DNA from 4 places in the Limnohabitans sp. 2KL-3 genome. Region 4 is predicted to be linked to each of the others. Evidence: predicted binding sites of a transcription regulator. Region 4 holds the regulator's gene; each other region holds the start of a gene.

Region 1 (5,465 bases), on a different contig from region 4:
CTCAACGGGGTTGTCCGACTTCGATCGGAATTGAGGCGTACCAAGCGGCCAGATTCTCAATTTCTTTGTCGGTCAACGGCTTGGCCATGACCGCCATGACCTCATTGGCACGTTTGCCACTGCGGTATTGCTTGAGCTGCTCTTCGATGTAGATGGCCGGTTGTCCGGCCAAGTGCGGCGCATTGGGCATGCTGGACAAACCCAAGGCACCATGACAGGTCACGCACATGCCGGCCTTGACCTGTCCGGCTTTGGCATCGGCCGCCTGGGCCTGAAAAGCCAGACCCAAGCACAGGGCCAGCACCACACCCAGCCCCTGAAACATTCTTGCTTTTGCTGAAAACATCTTCAACCTTTTCGCTCTTTGAAAAAAAGGCACCCGCAGACTGCGGGTGCCTTCAGGGGTCACGGCATCAGTTGCCGTAGGTCACGCGGTAGATCGCACCAACGTAGTCGTCAGAGATCAGCATGGAGCCATCTTTCATGACGGCCACATCGACTGGACGACCGATGTAGGTGCCGGTTTCAGGGCTCAACCAGCCTTCGGCAAACACCTCGGACTTGTCGGCAGTGCCGTCAGCCTTGAGCGAGACAAAGTTGATGAGCGCACCGCTGGCGGGGCTGCGGTTCCACGAACCATGCGAAGCGACAAAAATGCCACCACGGTACTTGGCCGGGAATTGCTTGCCTGTGTAGAAGGTCATGCCCAGCTGCGCTTGGTGCGCCGGGAATTCGATCTGGGGGAACACGGCGTTGGCTGGTGGCTTCATGTCTTTCAGGTCAGGCGCAGCAGCGGAACCCGCCACCTTGAACTTGCCATTCCAGTAGGGGTAACCAAAGTGCTCGCCCTTCTTGGTGGAGCGGTTCAACTCACCGGGTGGGACGTCGTTGCCCAGACCATCGGTCTGGTTGTCGGTCCACCACAAGGTGCCGTCTTTGGGGTTGAAGTCTTGGCCCACTGAGTTGCGACCACCAATGCTGAAGACCTCGCGGTCACCGCCACTGAAGGGGTCCATGCGCACGATGCCGCCAATGCCCAGGCGGTTGAACTCGTCGACCTTGTCAGCGGGCTGCACGTTGAACGGCTGACCCAGCGTGATGTACAACTTGCCGTCAGGACCGACGCGGCAGGTGCGGGCACCGTGGTTGTAAGACTCGTGCTCGGTCGGGATCAGCTTGCCCTGTGGCACCACTTCAATGACCGCAACGTCCGGGCCTTCGTAGAAGAATTCGGCAGCCGGGAAGTTCAGCACGCGGTTGTGTTCAGCCACGACCAGGAAACCGTCCTTGGTCCAGCACACGCCGTTGGGCACCTTGAAATTGAGCGAAGGGGCAAACGACTTCACTTCGTCGGCAACGCCATCGCTGTTGCGGTCCGTGACAGCCCACACGGTGGTTTTGCGGGTACCGACAAACAGCATGTTGGTCGAAGGTGCGATGGCCATGTGCCGCGCATCGGGCACCACGGCAAACAACTCGATCTTGAAGCCTTCGGGCATCTTGATCTTTTTCAGGTTGTTGCGGATCGCGTCGGCATTTCGGCCAGTTTGCGGCACCACGGGGATGTTCAGATCGGTCGTGGCGACCTTCATCTGCTTCATCGTGTTGAGATTGTCTTTGCCAGCTTGGGCATAGGCCCCAGTCGACAGGGCGGCTGCGAGCAATGCAGCACTGAGTCGGGTCATTTTCACGTTCATCTCCTGTTATTGATCTTTGGAATCGATCGGTTGACGCCATTTGAAAAGTCCCAAATGCAGGAACTTGGCATGCTCCAATTTAGGCCAAAGACTCGCACTCAACCTTGGTGAAAACCCTTCCAAAACCCATTTATGAGATGAAAAAAATTTGACCTTTTCTAAAAAAAATGTATGGAATTTTTGTCTCATCCGAGACTGACAAGCACTGCGGCGCTCAAACCCTGAGATGCGCTGCCCATCAGGTCTGACCAAGCCAAGCGACTCACACTGTGAGCGCAGGCAGGTTTTCGCCCAATGGGGCAGGCACTGGGTCAACAGCCGATGAACTCAAGCTTTCAAGGTGCCACCAGGGTCAAGCCCCGGTCGCGGTACATGGCCAACAGGCGGCCGTCGGCGCGGACTTTTTGCAAGGCGCTTTCCAGCGCCAGCGCCAGTTTCTTGTTGTTGGCATTCACGGCCATGCCGATGGGCCAACCGTTATCGGCCAAGCCTGGCAAGGTCAACTGGGTCAGTCCAAAGCCTGCAGGGGGCCGCCCCGAAGCGCGCAAAGCAGTTTCGGCTTGGGCACGGGTCACGTAAGCGGCGGCGGCTTCACCCTTGATCACGCTGTGTGCGGCGTCGATGCCGGAATTGAACATCTTGACCTGCGAGCGCAAACGCCCACCGCTGAAACCAATCAAGGTACTGGCCGCACCGCTGCCTCGCTCAGCGGCCAAGGGCAGGTCTTGCAGGTCCATGCCGGACTGAAGGGAGGGCAAACGGTCCAGGGCGTGAAACACCACCAGCACCTCGCGTGAATAAGGCGCAAATATCAGGGCTTGGCGGTTGTCCACCATGAGGAATTTGTCCACCGGCACATGCAGCATCACATCGGCCGGGCCATAGCCCAGGTAATGGCCACGCCACACCATGTTGCGCAGGTCATCGTTCATTTTTTCACCGGCATCAAAGGGCAACAGGCTGAGCTTGAGGCCCATTTCGGCGGCCAAAGCCTGCGCCAGCGCCACATCAACGCCCTCCATGTCTTGCCCCTTGCCGTCAGAGTAAGGCGCGTTGTCTTTGTACAAAGCCACCTTGAGGATGCCGCTGGCCCGCACTTTGTCGAGGTCAAACAGCTCTTGCGCTTGCGCCGGCGCTGCAACCAGGCCGCCACCCAGGCAGGCCGCCGCGGCTCCGGTCAGCCATTGGCGACGCGACAAACCTGTGTCTTCTGGGCTGCGCTGCAAAGGGGTGTTCATGGTGTCTCCTGAAATTTGTGGATTTGGAATGGGGGAATCAAGGTTGCAAGCCATGGGGCGCAGCGCGTCTTCAGGGGTGCAGTTCAGCACCTTAGGTTCGACATCGCTGGCTTCGGCTTCGGCGTTCTGTCGGGGCTAAAGCCACCGACCTACAGCCTGAACGGCCTGATGGCTTATTTTTCGCGGCGCGTTTCCAGATAAGTGCGGATGGCCCAGATGGCTTCCTGGCTCAAAGTCGCCTCAAAGGGGGGCATGTAGACACGGCCATCGCGGGTGCGGCCACGGCGCACGGTGGCCACATAAAACTCGTCCATTTCTGCCAGGCAGGCGCTTTTCTTTTGCGCATCGGCCATGCCGGTGCAATCGGCATCCATTTTGCGCAAGTCGGGGGCAATGCCGCCCGAAATGGCTTCCAGCCCGTGGCATCGTGCGCAGTTCTGGTTGTAGGCCGAGGTGCCAATGCGCAAGGCCTCTTTGGCAGCAGGACCTGTGCTGTACGGGTTGCTGGGCAACCATTTGCTGCCCAGTTGGGGCAGGGTTTTGGTGTCCACCGCTTGGGGGGTCACATCGCCATGGGCCCACGCAGCGGCCCCCAGCACGGTCATGGCCGAAGCCAGAAAGATGTTTCGCAGGCAAGAAAGGCGCAAAGAGCTGATTTTCATGGAATGAACTCGTAAAGTTGAAAAGGATGTCCTGACTTGGCAAATTGCGTGCCATGTTTTTACCCGCCACAGCGCCCCCCTGCAGTCACGAATGGCACAAGCGCGGGGTCACTTGTCACAGGGTGTGTTGCAAATGGTGACAGTTTTCAAGATTCAGCCCTGTCTCCCGCTGGATTTCATGGCTCTCACCCTTGGCCGAAGTTTTGCATGTGTCCAAAAACGACACACTTTGATCCCTGGGAGCTGTATTGCGTCAAGAAAATGAAAGCTTCAGGCCTGACCATGGCATTCCGACCGAATCCACAGACTCGGCCAACCTACAAGAATTAGACGAGGTCTACAGCGCCACCTGGGCGGTGATAGATCCCCTAGGAGACACCATGCTCAGCATGCCTGCACGCGCAGCGACCGTGGCCCATGGCCAAGGCCTGTATGCGCTGGACAGTGACCACCACCGCAGCGCGATCCTGCAATCGCACGGGCGCAGCCATTCTTTCGGGCTACAGGCTTCGGAAAAACCCGACTACTCCCAGCTGCAAGCCCCGGCCATTGCCAACGCCCGTGATGAAAACCGCCTGCTTTACCAGCACGCCAGCCCCGTCATGGAAACCCTGTACGAACAAATTGCCAACACGCACAGCATGGTGCTGCTGACGTCGAGCAACGGGCTGATCCTGCACTCGCTGGGCGATGCCGATTTTCTGGAAAAAGCCTCCCGCGTGGCCCTGATGCCCGGCGTGGAATGGTCCGAACAAAGCAAAGGCACCAACGCGATTGGCACCGCCCTGACCGAGGGCCAAGCCATGGTCGTGCATGGGAACGACCACTTTTTGCAAGCCAACCAGTTCCTGACCTGCTCGTGCACCCCCATCTTTGACCCCTACGGCAAGGTCATGGGCGCATTGGACGTGACGGGCGATCAGCGCAGCTACCACCAGCACACCATGGCGCTGGTGCGCATGTCGGCGCAAATGATCGAAAACCACATGTTTGCCAATGTGTTTCCCGACGCCATGCGGATTCACTTTCATAGCCGCCCTGAATTCCTGAGCACTTTGGTCGAAGGCATCATCGTCTTCACGCTGGACGGACGTTTTTTGTCTGCCAACCGCAGTGCCCAGTTTCAGCTGGGCCTGTCGGTCAATGCCATGCAGGCGCACACCTTCTCGTCACTGTTCAACCAGCCGATCTCGCAGTTTCATGACCGCCTGCGCCATGCCGCCGGGCAGCCGGTGAACCTGTGCATGCACAACGGCGTGCAGGTGTTTTGCCAGGCCCGCCTGAAAACCAGCCACTGGTTCAGCAGCATGCAAGAGGCGTTTTCTGCACAGCCTTCACCCCAGAGCAACCCCAATCCGCAAGCGGAAACCTTGCAGCCCCCCAACCCCAGCCCGGCCACCCGTGCCACCACCGCCGCTGCGGCCGGCCGCGCCAGCTTGTCGAGCTTGCACTACCTGAACACCGGCGACCCGCAAGTGGCCGCCGTGCTGCACAAGCTGCAGCGGGTGCAGGGCAGCGACATCCCGATCATGATCCTGGGTGAAACCGGCACCGGCAAAGACATCCTGGCGCAGGCCATCCACAACGACTCGGCACGGGCACGGCGGCCCTTTGTGTCGATCAACTGCGCCTCCATTCCTGAAACCCTGATCGAGTCCGAACTCTTTGGCTACGAAGAAGGCGCGTTCACCGGTGCCAAACGGCGTGGCGCCCCCGGCAAGATCCAGATGGCGCACGGCGGCACGCTGTTTCTGGACGAAATCGGCGACATGCCCACCCAGCTGCAGGCGCGTTTGCTGCGTGTGCTGCAAGAGCGCCGGGTCACACCGCTGGGCTCGGGCAAGGAATACGAGGTGGACGTGATGCTC
Region 2 (5,465 bases), on a different contig from region 4:
GGATTGGTCATCGTCTACGATCCAGATTGGCTTCATCAACGTGGCGCTTTCATTGTTCACAGGCATGAGCTTCAGGGCAACGGAATCAAAATTTTGAAATCCGTACGACCGGGCTCGCTGTCACACTCGATCATGCCGTGGTGTTGCTGAACAAAGGTTTGCGCCAATGTGAGCCCCAAGCCAGACCCCCCTTCACGCCCCGAGATCAACGGGAAGAAAATTCGGTCCTTGATCGAGTCTGGTACACCAGGCCCGTTGTCAATCACATGCAATTCCAATGCCAGGCGATAACGCTGCTTGCCAAACGTGACTTGCCTCAAGATCCGGCTCTTGAGCGTGATTTGCGCATCGCCTTGCAAAATGCGCTCATGCAAAGCTTGCGCCGCGTTGTGAGAAATGTTGAGGACCGCCTGAATCAACTGCTCACGGTCGCCGCGAAACTCGGGAATCGAGATGTCGTAGTCCCGCAGCACTTTCAAACCCCTTGGAAACTCGGCCAAGATCAAGGTTCGGACCCGTTCGCACACTTCGTGAATGTTGACATCACTGACCACATGAGGGCGGCGGTGAGGTGCCAACAGACGGTCCACCAGCGTTTGCAGCCGATCGGCTTCTCGGATGATGACCTGGGTGTACTCCGACAACTCTTTGCTGTCGAGCTCCATCTCCAGCAATTGGGCAGAGCCACGAATCCCCCCCAAGGGATTTTTGATCTCATGGGCCAAATTGCGAATCAACTCCTTGTTGGCCTGCGCTTGCTCCAACAAGCGCTCCTCACGCTCTTGACGGGTTTGCTGCTCCACGGGCAGCAACTCCACAATCACTTCATCGGTTTGATCTGACGGCGCCAAAATCACATGCACGGGCAAAGCGTCGTTGTGCAAAATTCGCCGCAACTGCGCCTCGTATCGCAAGGCTGCAAACTCATTGGACTGCGCCCCCACCAAGGCCGTCACCATGGGCTGGGGATCCACAAAGTAATCGGGCAAATAAACCCCAAACAAAGAGCGCCGCGACAAACCCATCGCGTCTTCCAAAGCGGCATTGACAAAGCGAACCATGCCTTGACCGTCCAGCACGGCCACGGGCGTGGCCAGCAGGTCCAAAGCCAGAAATCGGGACACAGGACTGTTCATGGCGTGGTGGTCCTGGCCAACAGGGGGCGACGGGCCAGTTCACGTTGCAAGCTGTCGATATCGCGTTCTGTTCGCGCCATGGCCGCTTTGAGTGAGGCCACACGGTCCAGGTATTTTTGATGGTTGCGAGCCTCTGCAGCCCATTTGACAGGCTCACCCTCGTTGTACTCCTGCGTCAGTTGCTGAAGCTGCTGCCGGGCTTTTTCCAACTCCTGAACCACCAGGGTGCGGGCTTGCGCATCGCGCTCAGCTTGCTCCGGTGGCACGGCCCGCGCAGGCTCTGATTTGGTGCGCTCAGGCTGAACTGGGGCGACATCGGGCACCACAGGGCGGCGTGCGGCCAAGGCGGTGCCTGACGGCTGTGTTCCGGGAACCACCATGATGGCCTGTGTGGACAAGGGTTCACATTGGGTGGTGCTGCGTGGTGCATTGGTGTATTCCTGGCCACACCGGTAAATCACCGCTTGAGCTTGAGCTGAAGCGCCCACCATGCTCAACACCCAAGCCAAGCACAGCGTTACCCACTTGACCCGATGTCCCTCAAGAAAACGCCAATGCATCATGGACAAACTCCTGCAAGCAAAACCGGCCATCTTGGCCACTGTCATTTTGAATCAAAAAAAAGGACGGCCTCAGCCGTCCTTTTTTTGCACTGCGCTGTGCAATCCGTGCATGAGCCGGATTACAGCGAGTAGTACATGTCGTACTCGACGGGAGACACTTCCACACGAGCGCGGTTGACTTCTTGCATCTTCAAGTCGATGTAAGCGTCGATCCACGAATCGGTGAACACGCCGCCTTTGGTCAAGAAAGCGCGGTCAGCGTTGAGGGCTTCCAGAGCTTGGTCCAAGCTAGAGCACACAGTGGGCACCAACTTGTCTTCTTCTGGAGGCAGGTGGTACAGGTCTTTGGTCGCTGCTTCGCCGGGATGGATCTTGTTTTCCACGCCGTCCAGGCCCGCCATCAACAAGGCAGCAAAGCCGAGATATGGGTTGCACAATGGATCGGGGAAGCGGGCTTCCACGCGGCGGCCCTTGTCGCTGGCGACGTTGGGGATGCGGATCGAAGCGGAGCGGTTCTTGGCCGAGTAAGCCAATTTCACTGGCGCTTCGTAGTGAGGCACCAAGCGCTTGTAGCTGTTGGTGCCAGGGTTGGTGATCGCGTTCAGGGCGCGAGCGTGCTTGATGATGCCGCCGATGTAGAACAGGGCGAATTCAGACAAACCAGCGTAACCGTTGCCCGCAAACAGGTTCTTGCCGTCTTTCCAGACGGACTGGTGAACGTGCATGCCGGAGCCGTTGTCGCCAGCGTAAGGCTTGGGCATGAAGGTGGCGGTTTTGCCATACGCGTTGGCCACGTTGTGGATCACGTACTTTTGCATCAGGGTCCAGTCGGCACGCTCAACCAAGGTCGAGAAGCGTGTACCGATTTCGCACTGACCCGCGCCAGCCACTTCGTGGTGGTGCACTTCGACCGGAATGCCAATGGATTCCAAAATCAAAGACATCTCGCTGCGCATGTCGTGCGTGCTGTCCACGGGAGGCACTGGGAAGTAGCCACCCTTGACGCGGTTGCGGTGACCGCTGTTACCGTTTTCCATCTTGGTGCCGCTGTTCCATGGGGCTTCGGCTTCGTCGATGGCGTAGAAGGTGTTGTTCGGCTCGGTGCTCCAACGCACGTCGTCGAACAAGAAGAATTCGGGTTCTGGACCGAAGAAAGCGGTGTCGCCCAGGCCAGCTTGCTTGAGGTAAGTCTCAGCACGCTTGGCAATGGAGCGTGGGTCACGCTCGTAGGCTTTGCCGTCGGTGGGTTCGATCACGTCGCAGATCAAAACCAGAGTGACTTCTTCGAAGAAGGGGTCAATGAAGGCGCTGTTGGCGTCAGGGATCAACAGCATGTCGGAGGCTTCGATGCCTTTCCAGCCAGCGATGGAAGAGCCGTCAAAAGCTTGACCGTCTTCGAACTTGCTTTCGTCAAACTGCGACACGGGCGCAGTGATGTGCTGCCATTTGCCACGGGTATCGGTGAAACGGAAGTCAACGAACTTGACTTCGTTCTCTTTCACCATCTTCATCACGTCTGCGACGGTCTTGGCCATCAAATTCTCCTGAATGGAAAGGGGTTAAAAAGCTAACACAGAGTTCTTGCAGTTTTTGTGCCAACTTGACTCAGTCAACCACATTTGAACAAGCTGCAATTGTGCCTTGAGCTGAGCCCATTGGCCCTGCATCACTCGGAAAAAAGCCAGTATCACAAGGGACCCGGCTTGAGGAACAGGGCCTCGATCAGTCACTGTTGCCCCGAAACGGGTTCCAGAGACGCCCAACGGGGCGACATCAATGCACCCGAACGATGCATAAATGCACTTATTTGGTGCAAATAAATTTATCGCACCAATTCAGGGCCATACGTCAAAGAAAAGGAAGACAGCCCCTCACGCAGTGCTCGGTAAGCCGCATCGGCCAAATCCGGTTCACCTTTGACCCCCAACTCAATGTGACGGCCCCATTGAGGATGATCCACACTGGGCAAACTGAACACTTTGACGCCGGGATGCGCAACCTCAATCGACTCCATCAAAGGTGTGAGCGTGGCCTCCATGGCCCCCAAAATGATCACGGATTTTTCGACATAGGCGCCCTGTCGAAAAAAAGCACTGTATTGGCTGTCCAGAACCGACTCGATCATGGGCCACGCCATGACCGGAAAACCCGGCACAAAGTGCACCGCCCCACCTCCGGCCCCCAGACAACTGAAACCAGGGATCTTGTTGTAGGGATTGCGGATGATGGCTGCGCCTTGCGGAAACACCCCCATGTTCAGTCGATGGACGTTGTCTGGCCGATCAGGGTCGTAGACCGTGCCCTGCTCTTTGGCCGTGTCTTGCATGCGCTCTTGGATCAAGAGCTTGGCTTGCGGGTGCAAGGCCAAGGGCACAGACAAAGCCTGAGCGGCACACTGGCGGGTGTGGTCGTCGGGTGTGGCACCAATGCCGCCGCAACTGAACACCACATCCGATGATGCAAACGCCCTTTGAAGGGTGGCCGTGATGCGCTCGGGTGAATCACCCACGTATTCAGACCACGACAAATTCAGGCCCCGCGCAGACATCAGCTCGATGACTTTGGGCATGTGCTTGTCTTGGCGTTTGCCTGACATGATTTCATCGCCAATGATGATCAGGCCAAAAACTGGGCTTGTGGAGGTCATGGGTCAAATCCTTCAGAGTGGATCAATCAGCGGCGCGGGCCTGGACATCGGTCACATCATGGACCGGCTTGAACTCGGAATTTCCAAAACGCGCAGAACTGTGTGGTGAAGTCGGCGCCAAGGGCATGGAACCGGCCAAGTCGTCCAAGGGTGGCTCGCTGCGCAACTGGTGCAAGGCCAACAGCACAAAATGGGCAAACCACAGTGAGGAAAATGCAAACACCAAGGTGTAAATCCAAATGGCGATGGGCACCAAAATCACAAAAGCGGCTGCAAACAGCGCCCCCGAGGCCCACACCAAACTGGGTGCAGCACCCATCAAGCCCGTGAACACGCCCATGCCTAAAAGACTCATGCGGTGGCGTGCCATCAGGGTTTGCCGCTCTTGGGCGCTGGCAAATTCGGCCAACACATCAAAAGCCATGACGCGGTAGGTCAGCCAGCCCCAAATGCAAGCCGGCAAGACCATGGCCAATGGGGGGACCAGCCACATGGGCAATGTCAACAACAAGGCCCCCAGCGCCAGCATCAAAGACAAAACAGTCCACCACAAACTGAACAAAAAACTGCCGCCTCGTTTGCGCTCAAGACCGGGAAATCGCCGATCGGCCACCAAACGGGTCAACGCAGGGGTCATCAGCAAAGACACCGCCACCAAGGAAGCTGCCACCACCAAAGGGGTGACTGAAAAAATCACCAACAAGGGGGCCACCACGGTTTTCAATTGCGGCAAGCCAATGCCTTCGAGCCAACGCCACACCACCTCCAACCAACTCGAGGCATCCAGCCAAGTGCGGACCCAAGTCACGGCAAGGTCCCAATAAAAATAACCCAGCAACCAAGACAGCGCCACGATCAGCACCAAGGGCAAAAAGGACAAGCCAATCACCCGGGGGTAGAGGCAATACACCGCAGCACGCCAAAAGGAGTCCATCAACAATTTCATGGATGAAAGCTTAACAGCACTGCGCCAAAGCCGAACCGCCCCAAGCCATCAGGCTCGCCCCCACAAGCGCCGCCAACCCTGGCGCTGCTGCGCCCAAAACCCGTCACCGTAATCACGCCCCTGCTCCACTTGGTCACGCACCCCCGTGGGGTCGTAGCGCTGCTGAAAATCGG
Region 3 (5,465 bases), on a different contig from region 4:
AGTCCAGGGTGATGGTGCAGGCACGTTGGATCAGCACGCGGGCCAGGCCACGGCCTTGGGGCATGAGTTTGGAGCAGAGGAGCATCAGTGTAGGAGCCACGGCTTCGTGGCGATCAAGGGGTTGCAATGCAAGGGGGTCAATGGTCTGGCATGTTCAAAAAAGAAAATACCTTTGAGTCATGGGCAGGCTGGTGGCTGGTTCGCACACCAGCAATTGACCGTCGGCACGCACCGCATAAGTTTGGGCATCGACTTCCATGCGGGGCGCGTAGTCATTGTGGACCATGTCGCGCTTGCCTACTTTGCGGATGTTTTTCACGGCCGACAAGGTTTTTTGCAGACCATAACGTGCACCCACGCCCGCCTGCAAACCCGCTTGCGAGACAAAAGTCAGCGAGCCGCGCGACAGCGCCCCGCCATAGCTGCCAAACATGGGGCGGTAGTGCACCGGCTGCGGTGTGGGGATGGACGCGTTCGGGTCGCCCATGGCGGCCAGCGCGATGAAGCCGCCCTTCATGATGAGCGCCGGTTTCACGCCAAAAAACGCGGGCTTCCAGATCACCAAGTCAGCCCACTTGCCAGCCTCGATGCTGCCCACTTCGTGGCTGATGCCGTGCGCAATCGCGGGGTTGATCGTGTACTTGGCGATGTACCGTTTGACGCGGGCGTTGTCGTGGCGATCGGTGTCGCCGGGCAGGCTGCCGCGCTGCTGCTTCATCTTGTGCGCGGTCTGCCAGGTGCGGATGATGACTTCGCCCACGCGGCCCATGGCTTGGCTGTCGCTGCTCATCATGCTGATGGCGCCCAGGTCGTGCAGGATGTCTTCGGCCGCAATGGTTTCTTTGCGGATGCGGCTTTCTGCAAAAGCCAGGTCCTCGGCAATCGCTGGGTCCAGGTGGTGGCAGACCATGAGCATGTCCACATGCTCGTCGAGCGTGTTGATGGTGTAGGGGCGTGTGGGGTTGGTCGAAGACGGCAGCACGTTGGCTTCGCCCACCACTTTCAAGATGTCGGGGGCATGCCCGCCGCCCGCGCCTTCGGTGTGGAAGGTGTGGATGGTGCGGCCTTTGAAGGCCGCCACGGTGTCTTCCACAAAGCCCGATTCGTTGAGCGTGTCGGTGTGGATGGCGACTTGCGTGTCGGTTTCTTCGGCCACGTTCAGGCAGTTGTCGATGGCCGCAGGCGTGGTGCCCCAGTCTTCGTGGAGCTTGAGGCCAATCGCACCTGCGCTGATCTGCTCGTGCAGTGCGGCATGCAAGCTGGCATTGCCCTTGCCCAGAAAGCCAATGTTCATCGCAAAGGCATCGGCCGCCTGCATCATGCGTTCGATGTTGAAAGGGCCAGGCGTGCAGGTGGTGGCAAAGGTGCCGGTGGCCGGGCCGGTGCCGCCGCCCAGCATGGTGGTCACACCGCTGGCCAGCGCTTCGTCGATCTGTTGGGGCGCGATGAAGTGGATGTGTGAGTCAATGCCGCCTGCGGTGACGATCAAGCCTTCGCAGCTGATGATCTCGGTGCCGGGGCCGATGATGATGTCGACACCCGGCTGCGTGTCAGGGTTGCCCGCTTTGCCAATGGCGGCGATGCGGTTGCCGCGCAGGCCGATGTCGGCTTTGACGATGCCCCAGTGATCGATGATGAGCGCGTTGGTGAGCACGCAGTCCATCGCACCTTCGGCGTTCGTTCTTTGCGATTGCGACATGCCATCGCGGATGGTTTTCCCCCCCCCGAACTTGACCTCTTCGCCGTAGCCACCGGCTTGCAGCGTGAAGTCTTTTTCAACCTCGATCACCAAGGCCGTATCTGCCAGTCGGACGCGATCGCCCACGGTGGGGCCGAACATTTCGGCATAAGCGCGTTTGTCGATGTGGGCCATGTCAGAGTTTCCCTTGCGTTAAGCCGCGAAAGCCGTACACCACACGGTCTCCCGCATAGTCCACCAATTCGACGGTGCGTTGCTGACCGGGTTCAAAGCGCACCGCGGTCCCCGACGCGATGTTCAGACGCATGCCTCGTGCCGCGGCCCGGTCAAAGCTCAGGCCACCATTGGTTTCGGCAAAGTGGTAGTGCGAGCCCACTTGAATCGGGCGGTCGCTGGCGTTTTGCACCACCAGGGTGCAGGTGCGGCGGCCCACATTCAGCGCGTGCTGACCGGGGTCAATCAAAAGTTCTCCGGGGGTCATGCGGGGCTCACTTCTTGCCGAAATAAACAGCCACCGCCAGCACCGCGGCGATGGCGATGAAACCCAGCACATCGGTGGCGTGCCAATGGGTGCCACTCAGGCCGTGCCCATCGTGTGCCAAGGCGGTGTTGGCCAGCTGTGTGAAGGCCAAAGACAAAGTGAATGCAAATTTTTTCATGACAGCTCCTGGGTGTTTTTAAACAATGGGTTGGTGCACGGTCACCAATTTGGTGCCGTCCGGAAAAGTCGCTTCGACCTGGATATCGGGGATCATTTCAGCGATGCCATCCATGACGTCGGCACGCGTCAAAACGGTGCGGCCTTCGCTCATGAGTTGAGCCACGGTCTTACCGTCGCGTGCGCCTTCCATGACAGCAGCGCTGATCAGCGCGATGGCTTCGGGGTAGTTGAGTTTGAGGCCACGTGCCTTGCGGCGTTCGGCCAAAAGTGCCGCCGTGAAGATCAGCAGTTTGTCTTTTTCGCGAGGGGTGAGTTCCATTTTGGTGCGTGCTTTGAATGTGTTGGGCGAGCTGAACATCAATGTAGCAAAGAGCATGCCTCTTTATAGGGACTGTGTGATTTCCCTAGGAAGTCGCTCAGGCATGTTCTGGTGCATTCCTGCATTTTGAAAAGTTGGCACGGTGATTGCAAGAGGAATTGCAGCGTTGCAAGCGCTCCGCCCTTTTTTGAATCCATTTACTTTCCTGATTGGAGTGATCACATGATGAACCGCCGTGGCAATCTTAAAGCCCTCGCAACTGCTGCAGCCATTGTGGCTGGCAGCCTGAGTTTTGCAAACCAAGCCCAAGCGCAAGCGGGCAACACCATCAAAGTCGGCGTGCTGCACAGCTTGTCGGGCACCATGGCCATCTCTGAAACCGTGTTGAAAGACACCGTGCTCATGGCCATTGATGAGATCAATGCCAAGGGCGGCGTGCTCGGCAAAAAGCTCGAGCCCGTGATCGTGGACCCGGCTTCCAACTGGCCTTTGTTCGCTGAAAAAACCAAGCAGCTTCTGGGTCAAGACAAGGTCTCGGTCATCTTCGGTTGCTGGACATCGGTGTCTCGCAAATCGGTGTTGCCGGTGGTCGAAGAAATGAACGGCTTGCTGTTCTACCCCGTGCAATACGAAGGCGAAGAGCTGTCAAAAAATGTGTTCTACACAGGCGCTGCGCCCAACCAGCAAGCGATTCCTGCCGTGGACTACCTGATGAGCAAAGAAGGCGGCGGCGCCAAGCGCTGGGTCTTGCTGGGCACCGACTATGTGTACCCCCGCACCACCAACAAAATCTTGCGTGCTTACCTGAAAAGCAAAGGCGTGGCTGACAAAGACATCGATGAAAAATACACCCCGTTTGGTCACTCAGATTACCAAACCATCGTGGCCGATGTGAAGAAATTTTCTGCCGGTGGCAAGACCGCTGTGGTGTCCACCATCAACGGTGACTCCAACGTGCCTTTTTACAAGGAACTGGGCAATGCAGGCTTGAAGGCCAAAGACGTGCCTGTGGTGGCCTTCTCGGTGGGTGAAGAAGAGCTGCGTGGCGTGGACACCAAGCCTTTGGTGGGTCACTTGGCGGCATGGAACTACTTCATGTCCATCAAGAACCCAGCCAACGACGAGTTCACCAAAAAGTGGGCGGCTTACGCCAAGGCCAAAAACATCGCAGGTCACAAAGACAAGCCTTTGACCAACGACCCGATGGAAGCGACTTACATCGGCATCAACATGTGGAAGCAAGCGGTTGAAAAAGCCAAGTCCACCGACACCGACAAAGTGATTGCAGCCATGGCCGGACAAACCTTCAAGGCTCCTAGCGGCATCACCAGCAAGATGGACGAGAAAAACCACCACCTGCACAAGTCGGTGTTCATCGGCGAGATCAAGGCTGATGGCCAGTTCAATGTGGTGTGGAAGACGCCTGGCCCCGTCAAGGCCAAGCCATGGAGCCCCTTCATTGAAGGCAACGACAAGAAGCCTGACGAGCCAGCCAAGAAGTGATCGTTTGAGCGTGTTCTGAAAAAGGGAGGGCACAGTCCCTCCCTTTTTCCAAATGGCAACAGCGTTTTGTAGGTCGGTGGCTTCAGCCCCGACATGGGTGCTTGTCGGAGCTGAAGCTCCGACCTACGGCCAAAGTCATGTGAGGCCAAGAGATGATCAAAATGAAAAGATGGATTGTGAAAGGCGCGTTGATCGCCAGTGCGCTGTGGGGCCTGACGGCTGCGCATGCTCTGACGATGGACGAGGCCCGAGGCATCGCGATTGGAGAGAGCGATGCGCGTGTTGAAGCCTTGGCCAAAGCGGTGGCCCAAGGCGATGAAAAAACGGCGGCCTATTTGCAAGCGCTGGCCGACGATGTGGTCAAAATTGCCAAAGACCAAGTGCTGGTCGTGCGCGACGGTCAGGGCACAGACCCGGTCACCGGCCAATCGGTGCCTGTGCCCGATGATGCCGAAGACGTGATGCTGAACAACCGCTTGCGGGGTGAACTCGACACCGCCTTGGCGGCGCTCAAGTTGTTCAGCACCGATGTGAAGGTGCGCCGCCTGGCCGCCTTGTCGCTGCTCAAAGAGCCGGACGCCAGCCGTGCGCCCCTGCTTGACAAAGCGCTGGCCACCGAGCCTGACGAGACGGTCAAGAGCTTGGTGCGACAGGCCCGTGCGGCTGCCTTGCTCAGCAGCGAGACCCCCAATGACCGCTTGCTGGCTGCGCAGGAATTGGCGGCCAGTCGGCAACCCGAAACACTGCTCTTGCTCAACCAGCGCTTGGCTCAAGAGCAAGACCTATCGGTCAAAAAACAAATTCAGACCTCCTTGGCTGCCGTGCAGCAAAGCCTGCGTTGGGGCGAGCGATTGGGCACCTTGTTCACAGGTGCCAGTTTGGGCTCCATCTTGCTGCTGGTGGCGCTGGGCTTGGCCATCACCTATGGCCTGATGGGCGTGATCAACATGGCGCACGGCGAGCTGATGATGATCGGCGCCTACGCTACCTATGTGGTGCAAGCGGCGTTTCGCCACTACCTGCCGGGCGCCTTTGACTGGTATTTGCTGGCGGCAGTCCCTTTGGCTTTCATGGCATCGGCTTTGGTGGGGGCCGTGATGGAGCGCACCGTGCTCAAGCATTTGTATGGCCGCCCTCTTGAAACCCTGTTGGCCACCTGGGGCATCAGCTTGGTGCTCATGCAAGGCGTGCGCAGCCTGTTTGGTGCGCAAAACGTGGGCGTGGAAAACCCCTCGTGGATGAGCGGCTCGCTGCAGCTGCTGCCCAATTTGCAACTGCCCTGG
Region 4 (5,465 bases):
GAACCCCAACAGCGTGTTGCAGCCCAAAGCCGCCGAAGAGATTGCGCCCCTGCCTGAAACCAAAGCACCTGTGGTGGACGACCAGCCCAAAGACAAGCTGGCCGAAAAACCTGCCGACAAAGCTCCCGCAGACACGCCCAAAGCCGAGCCCCGCCCTGCCGCCGTGACTGCCGACCCCCTGGGTGATCTGGCCAAAGCCAAAACCACCTTGAGCACCCCCGTCACCAAAGCCAGTGCCAATGAACCTTTTGACTACTTGGTCCAGGCCGGGGCCTACCGCACCAGTGCCGACGCCGATGCGCAAAAAGCCAAACTCGCCATGTTGGGCATGGATGCCAAAGTGTCTGAGCGCGATCAAGGCGGACGCATCGTTTACCGCGTCCGGATGGGGCCTTTTGAAGACAAAAATGCTGCAGAACGCGCACGGGCCAAAATGGATGCCAACGGCATTGACAACACGCTTGTGCGATTGCAGCGTTGACATGACATGAACACCAGCGCCCAAAGGGTCGCTGAAACCCAAGGAGCCTTGATGAAACGTCGCTTTTTTTCCACCGCCTTGCTGTCCACAGCCGCGTTCTTGGGCAGCTTGCCTGCCTGGGCGCAGCAAGCTTTCAAATCGGGCAAGGACTACATCACGCTCGACAAGCCATTGGCCACCGATGCGGGTGCCGGCAAAATTGAAGTGCTTGAATTCTTCTGGTACAGCTGCCCTCACTGCAACGCTTTTGAGCCCCAATTTGCGCAATGGGCAAAAAATGCCCCCAAAGACGTGGCCGTGCGTCGCATTCCAGTGGCCTTTCGCGAAGACTTCGCCCCGCAACAACGCCTTTACTTCACGCTCGAGGCCATGGATTTGGTTGAAAAAATGCATGTGCGCGTGTTCACCGCCATCCACGGCGAAAAACTCATGCTGAACACCGACGCGGCGGTGCTGTCCTGGATTGAAAAGCAAGGCATCGACAAAGCCAAGTTCAATGAAATTTACAAATCATTTGGCGTGGCGACCAAATGCAAACGGGCGGTGCAACTGCAAAACGACTTCAAAATCGAAGGCGTGCCCTCTTTGGGCGTAGCGGGTCGCTATTACGTTGATGGCACCTTGGCTGGCAGCATGGACCGCGCCCTGAAGGTGGCCGAATCCCTCATCGCCCAAACCCGCACGGCACGCTGAGGCCGCCCCCAGCCTGAGGATGGGTGCTCGCACAGCATCCATCCCGGGTTTTTCTTGGGCCACGGGCGTGCTGGCAGCCGATCGTCAAGGCTTGGGCCTACAATCGAACGATTGTCCAGCAAGATTCATGCCCTCCACATTCCACACCCCTTTTTTGACCGTCGTCTTGAGCGCCATGCTCATGGGCCTGGGCGGGTTGAGCCTGCCTGCATGGGCTGAGAAAGCTGACCGCGACAAGCCCATGCACATTGAAGCCGACAGCATGCGGCACGACGACAACAAACAACTGACGCAATTCAACGGCCAAGTGGTCGCCACCAAAGGCACCCTGGTGTTGCGGGCCGACCGCATGGAAGTTCAGCAAGACAGCCAAGGCAAACAAGTGGCCCGCTTGTGGGCGGCCCCCAATGAACGGGTGTTCTTTCGTCAAAAACGCGAAGGTCTGGAGGAATTCACCGAAGGCGAGGCCGAAACCCTCACCTATGACAACCAAGCCGATGTGGTCACCCTGGTCAAACGCGCCGAAGTGCGCATGCTTCGTGGCACCGTGGTGGCAGACCAAATTCAGGGGCAAACCATTGTGTTCAACAACACCACCGAAGTGATTCAGGTGGATGGCCGGACACAAGACAGCCCGAACGCCCGGGACCAGCGTGTGCGGGCCACCTTGACGCCTCGTCAAAACCCATCGGCCCCTGCGGCCGCTCCAGCCCAGACCGCACCGCGTCCCGTTTTGCGCAACAGCCCTGGCCTTGCCACGCCATCCAAACCATGAGCCAGGCCCCGTTCACCAGCCGCCTGGAAGCCCGGCACCTCAAAAAAGCTTACGGCAGTCGCAAAGTGGTGCACGACGTGTCGGTGCAAGTCGACAAAGGTGAAGTGGTCGGTTTGCTGGGCCCCAATGGCGCAGGCAAAACCACTTCGTTTTACATGATCGTGGGCTTGGTCAGCGCCGACGGGGGGCAAATTCTGATCGATGGGCAAGACGTCACGCGCATGCCGATTCACAAGCGCTCACGCATGGGCTTGTCTTATTTGCCACAAGAAGCCTCGATTTTTAGAAAACTGTCCGTGGCCGACAACGTGCGGGCCATTCTTGAGCTGCAAACCGATGGCCAAGGCCGCCCTTTGGCCCATGCCGAAATCGAAAAACGCCTGAGCGAACTGCTGGCCGATTTGCGGGTGGACCACCTGCGCGACTCCCCCTCGGTGGCGCTGTCGGGCGGCGAGCGCCGCCGCGTCGAAATTGCCCGCGCCTTGGCCACCGACCCGCGCTTTATTTTGCTGGATGAGCCTTTTGCCGGCATCGACCCGATCGCCGTGATCGAGATCCAGCGCATCATCGCCTTCCTCAAGCAACGCGGCATTGGCGTGCTCATCACCGACCACAATGTGCGCGAGACCCTGGGCATTTGCGATCACGCGTTCATCATCAGTGAAGGCCGCGTGCTGGCCGAAGGCACACCCGAGGAAATCGTGGCCAATGCCGATGTGCGCCGGGTGTACCTGGGCGAACACTTCCGCATGTGATGCACCCATCCCAACGCCTTGACACGAAAGCACAGCCATGAAGCCCGGCCTGTCGCTGCGCATGTCCCAGCACTTGGCGCTCACGCCCCAGCTGCAACAATCGATCCGCCTGCTGCAACTGTCCACGCTGGAGCTGTCGCAAGAGGTGGACCAGATGCTGGACGAGAACCCGTTTCTTGAACGCACCGAGGAAGAAGCGCCTGCCGAAGCCTTTGGTCTGGACCAGGCCGACACCCACGTCAGTTTGGGCGACCGCGTGAGCGAAAGCGCCAGCAGCGCCAGCAGCAGCGAGGACAACGCCAACGAAGCCCGTGACGAAGCCGTGACCGATGTGGCCGAAAGCTGGGACGGCGACGGCAGCGTGGACATGCGCCCCGACGACAGCGAATGGGGCGGCGACGCCACCCCACGCCAAAACAACGGCGAAGAAACCGCCGACGCCATCGACCTGGCCGGCAGCAGCGGCTCTCTGACCGACTTTTTGCACCGCCAGGCCTTGTCGTTGCGCTTGTCCGAGATTGACCGCGCTGCGCTGCGCTTTTTGATCGAGTCGCTCAACGACGATGGCTACCTGACCGACACCCTGCCCGAACTGGCCGCCAGCCTGGCCGGCACTGACGACCTTGAACAAATCGACGAGCTGGTGCACCGATTCACGGTGGCGCTGGGCTTGCTGCAATCGCTCGAACCCGTGGGCGTGGGTGCACGCGACTTGGCCGAATGCCTGCGCATCCAGGTCAAAGCCTGTCTGCAGGACTCCCCCGACGACGAAGTGGCCCAAGCGGCACTGGCCATCTGCGCCCAGCCGCTGGACATGCTGGCCAAGCGCGACTACAAGCGTTTGGCGCTGGCCTGTGGCTTGAGCGAAGCCGTGGTCAAAGCCGCCATTCCCTTCATTGCCCGGCTTGAACCCAAACCGGGCCGGCCCTTTGTGCAGGCCGAGCGCAACATCATCATTCCCGATGTGCTGGTGGTCAACACCAGCAAAACCGGCACACCCAAATTTCGAATCCAGCTCAACCCCGACGTGATGCCCAAGCTGCGTGTACACGACATCTATGCCAACGCCCTGCGCGGCGGCAAGGGCGACAGCCACGCGGGCTTGCAGCAACGTCTGCAAGAAGCCCGCTGGTTCATCAAGAACATCCAGCAGCGCTTTGACACCATCTTGCGCGTGTCCACCGCCATCGTCGAGCGACAAAAGAACTTTTTGACGCACGGCGCTCTGGCCATGCGCCCACTGGTGCTGCGCGAAATTGCCGACGAGCTGGGCATGCACGAGTCCACCATCAGCCGTGTGACCACGGCCAAATACATGTCCACGCCGCAAGGCACGTTTGAGTTGAAGTATTTCTTTGGCTCGGGCCTGGGCACCGACAGCGGCAGCGCCGCGTCGAGCACCGCCGTGCGGGCGCTCATCAAGCAGTTTGTTGCGGCTGAAAAACCCGCCAAACCCCTGTCGGACAACCAAATTTCCGAGATGCTGAAAGAGCAAGGCATCGACTGCGCACGTCGCACGGTGGCCAAGTACCGCGAAGCCCTGAAGATCGCGCCCGCCAACCTGCGCAAAACCCTTTGAGAAGACTTTCCCCGTGAATTCATTGAACCTGTTCATGCCCTGCGCCGCTGGCGTTGAGGGCTTTTTGGCCGACGAGGTCCACGCCATCACCGGCCTCACGGGCCACGACCTGATGACCGGGCGCGGCGGCGTGATGGCCCGCGCCTCGTGGCGCGACGCCCTGCGCATCAACCTGCACAGCCGCCTGACCCAGCGCGTGCTGGTGCAGCTGTCGGTCACCGATTACCGCAACGAAAACGACCTGTACCGCGCAGCCAGCGAAGTGGCTTGGGAAATCTGGTTCACGCCCAAGCAAACCTTCAAGATCGACATCACGGCGCAGCACAGCCCACTGACCAGCCTGAACTTTGCGGCGCTCAAAATCAAAGACGCGGTAGCCGACCGCTTTCGCGCCAAGCGCGGCGAGCGTCCCAGCGTCGACACCAGCTGGCCCGACGTGCGCATCTACGCGCACCTGACCCCCGAAACGGCCACGCTCTACATCGACACCTCGGGCGAGCCGCTGTTCAAGCGCGGCTGGCGCACCGACAAGGGCGATGCGCCTTTGAAAGAAACCCTGGCCGCCGCCATGATCGCGGCCAGCGGCTGGGACGCCACCGTGCCCCTGTACGACCCCTGCTGCGGCAGCGGCACCATCCCGATCGAAGCGGCGCAAATCGCCTGCGGCATCGCCCCAGGTTTGCAACGCCGCTTTGGCTTCGAGAAATTGCTGCCCTTCCAGAACCACGTCTGGCAAGGCCTGATCGAAGAAGCCCGTGACCTGGAACACGAACCCACCGCGCCCGTCTTTGGAAGCGATGTGGCCTTCCGCATGGTCGACTTTTCGGAGCGCAATGCCGAGCGTGCTGGCGTGTCCGGCGTGATCGAGTTCCGAGGTGGTGATGCGCTGCAACGCATGCCCCCCAGCGAGACGCCCGGCGTCATGCTGCTCAACCCGCCCTATGGCGAACGCATTGCCGCAGCGGGTGTGGCCGGGCGCGGGCGCGAGAACTTCCAGCCTGGTGCGCTGGCAAGCTCCAGAGCAGCCGCCCCAAGCCACCACCGCGAGACTGCTCAGACCGACGACGGAGGCGACTTCTTTGCCCAACTGGCCAGCCACTGGAAGAAAAACTACAGCGGTTGGAGCGCCTGGATGCTCACGCCCGACCTGAAGCTGCCCAGCAAAATGCGCTTGAAAGAATC

Evidence for each region. Region 4 encodes sigma-54, which starts transcription at its own class of promoters, with help from an activator protein. Its sites were predicted from a motif close to TGGCANGNAANCTGCTTT; they were not measured.
Region 1: a site for sigma-54 is predicted at 3,634-3,651, ahead of pedF (cytochrome c-550 PedF). Genes of this name have one in related genera too.
Region 2: a site for sigma-54 is predicted at 3,280-3,297, ahead of glnA (type I glutamate--ammonia ligase). Genes of this name have one in related genera too.
Region 3: a site for sigma-54 is predicted at 2,723-2,740, ahead of AMM41_RS03335 (urease subunit gamma). Genes of this name have one in related genera too.

The regions. Positions count from the first base shown of each region.
Region 1 covers NZ_CXON01000001.1:198,976-204,440, forward strand. The annotation lists gene AMM41_RS00890 (c-type cytochrome) at 2-325, opposite strand; gene AMM41_RS00895 (PQQ-dependent sugar dehydrogenase) at 414-1,697, opposite strand; gene AMM41_RS00900 (substrate-binding periplasmic protein) at 2,033-2,935, opposite strand; gene pedF (cytochrome c-550 PedF) at 3,109-3,540, opposite strand; gene AMM41_RS00910 (sigma-54-dependent Fis family transcriptional regulator) at 3,978-5,465, shown strand, end outside.
Region 2 covers NZ_CXON01000003.1:465,332-470,796, forward strand. The annotation lists gene ntrC (nitrogen regulation protein NR(I)) at 1-36, opposite strand, end outside; gene glnL (nitrogen regulation protein NR(II)) at 72-1,136, opposite strand; gene AMM41_RS06920 (hypothetical protein) at 1,133-1,699, opposite strand; gene glnA (type I glutamate--ammonia ligase) at 1,819-3,234, opposite strand; gene AMM41_RS06930 (competence/damage-inducible protein A) at 3,522-4,346, opposite strand; gene AMM41_RS06935 (EI24 domain-containing protein) at 4,369-5,292, opposite strand; gene AMM41_RS06940 (sterol desaturase family protein) at 5,341-5,465, opposite strand, start outside.
Region 3 covers NZ_CXON01000002.1:207,524-212,988, reverse strand. The annotation lists gene ureE (urease accessory protein UreE) at 1-85, opposite strand, end outside; gene ureC (urease subunit alpha) at 155-1,873, opposite strand; gene AMM41_RS03340 (urease subunit beta) at 1,875-2,180, opposite strand; gene AMM41_RS21735 (hypothetical protein) at 2,188-2,358, opposite strand; gene AMM41_RS03335 (urease subunit gamma) at 2,377-2,679, opposite strand; gene urtA (urea ABC transporter substrate-binding protein) at 2,905-4,182, shown strand; gene urtB (urea ABC transporter permease subunit UrtB) at 4,344-5,465, shown strand, end outside.
Region 4 covers NZ_CXON01000004.1:276,821-282,285, forward strand. The annotation lists gene AMM41_RS08350 (SPOR domain-containing protein) at 1-481, shown strand, start outside; gene AMM41_RS08355 (thiol:disulfide interchange protein DsbA/DsbL) at 533-1,174, shown strand; gene lptA (lipopolysaccharide transport periplasmic protein LptA) at 1,302-1,949, shown strand; gene lptB (LPS export ABC transporter ATP-binding protein) at 1,946-2,704, shown strand; gene AMM41_RS08370 (RNA polymerase factor sigma-54) at 2,742-4,283, shown strand; gene AMM41_RS08375 (THUMP domain-containing class I SAM-dependent RNA methyltransferase) at 4,297-5,465, shown strand, end outside.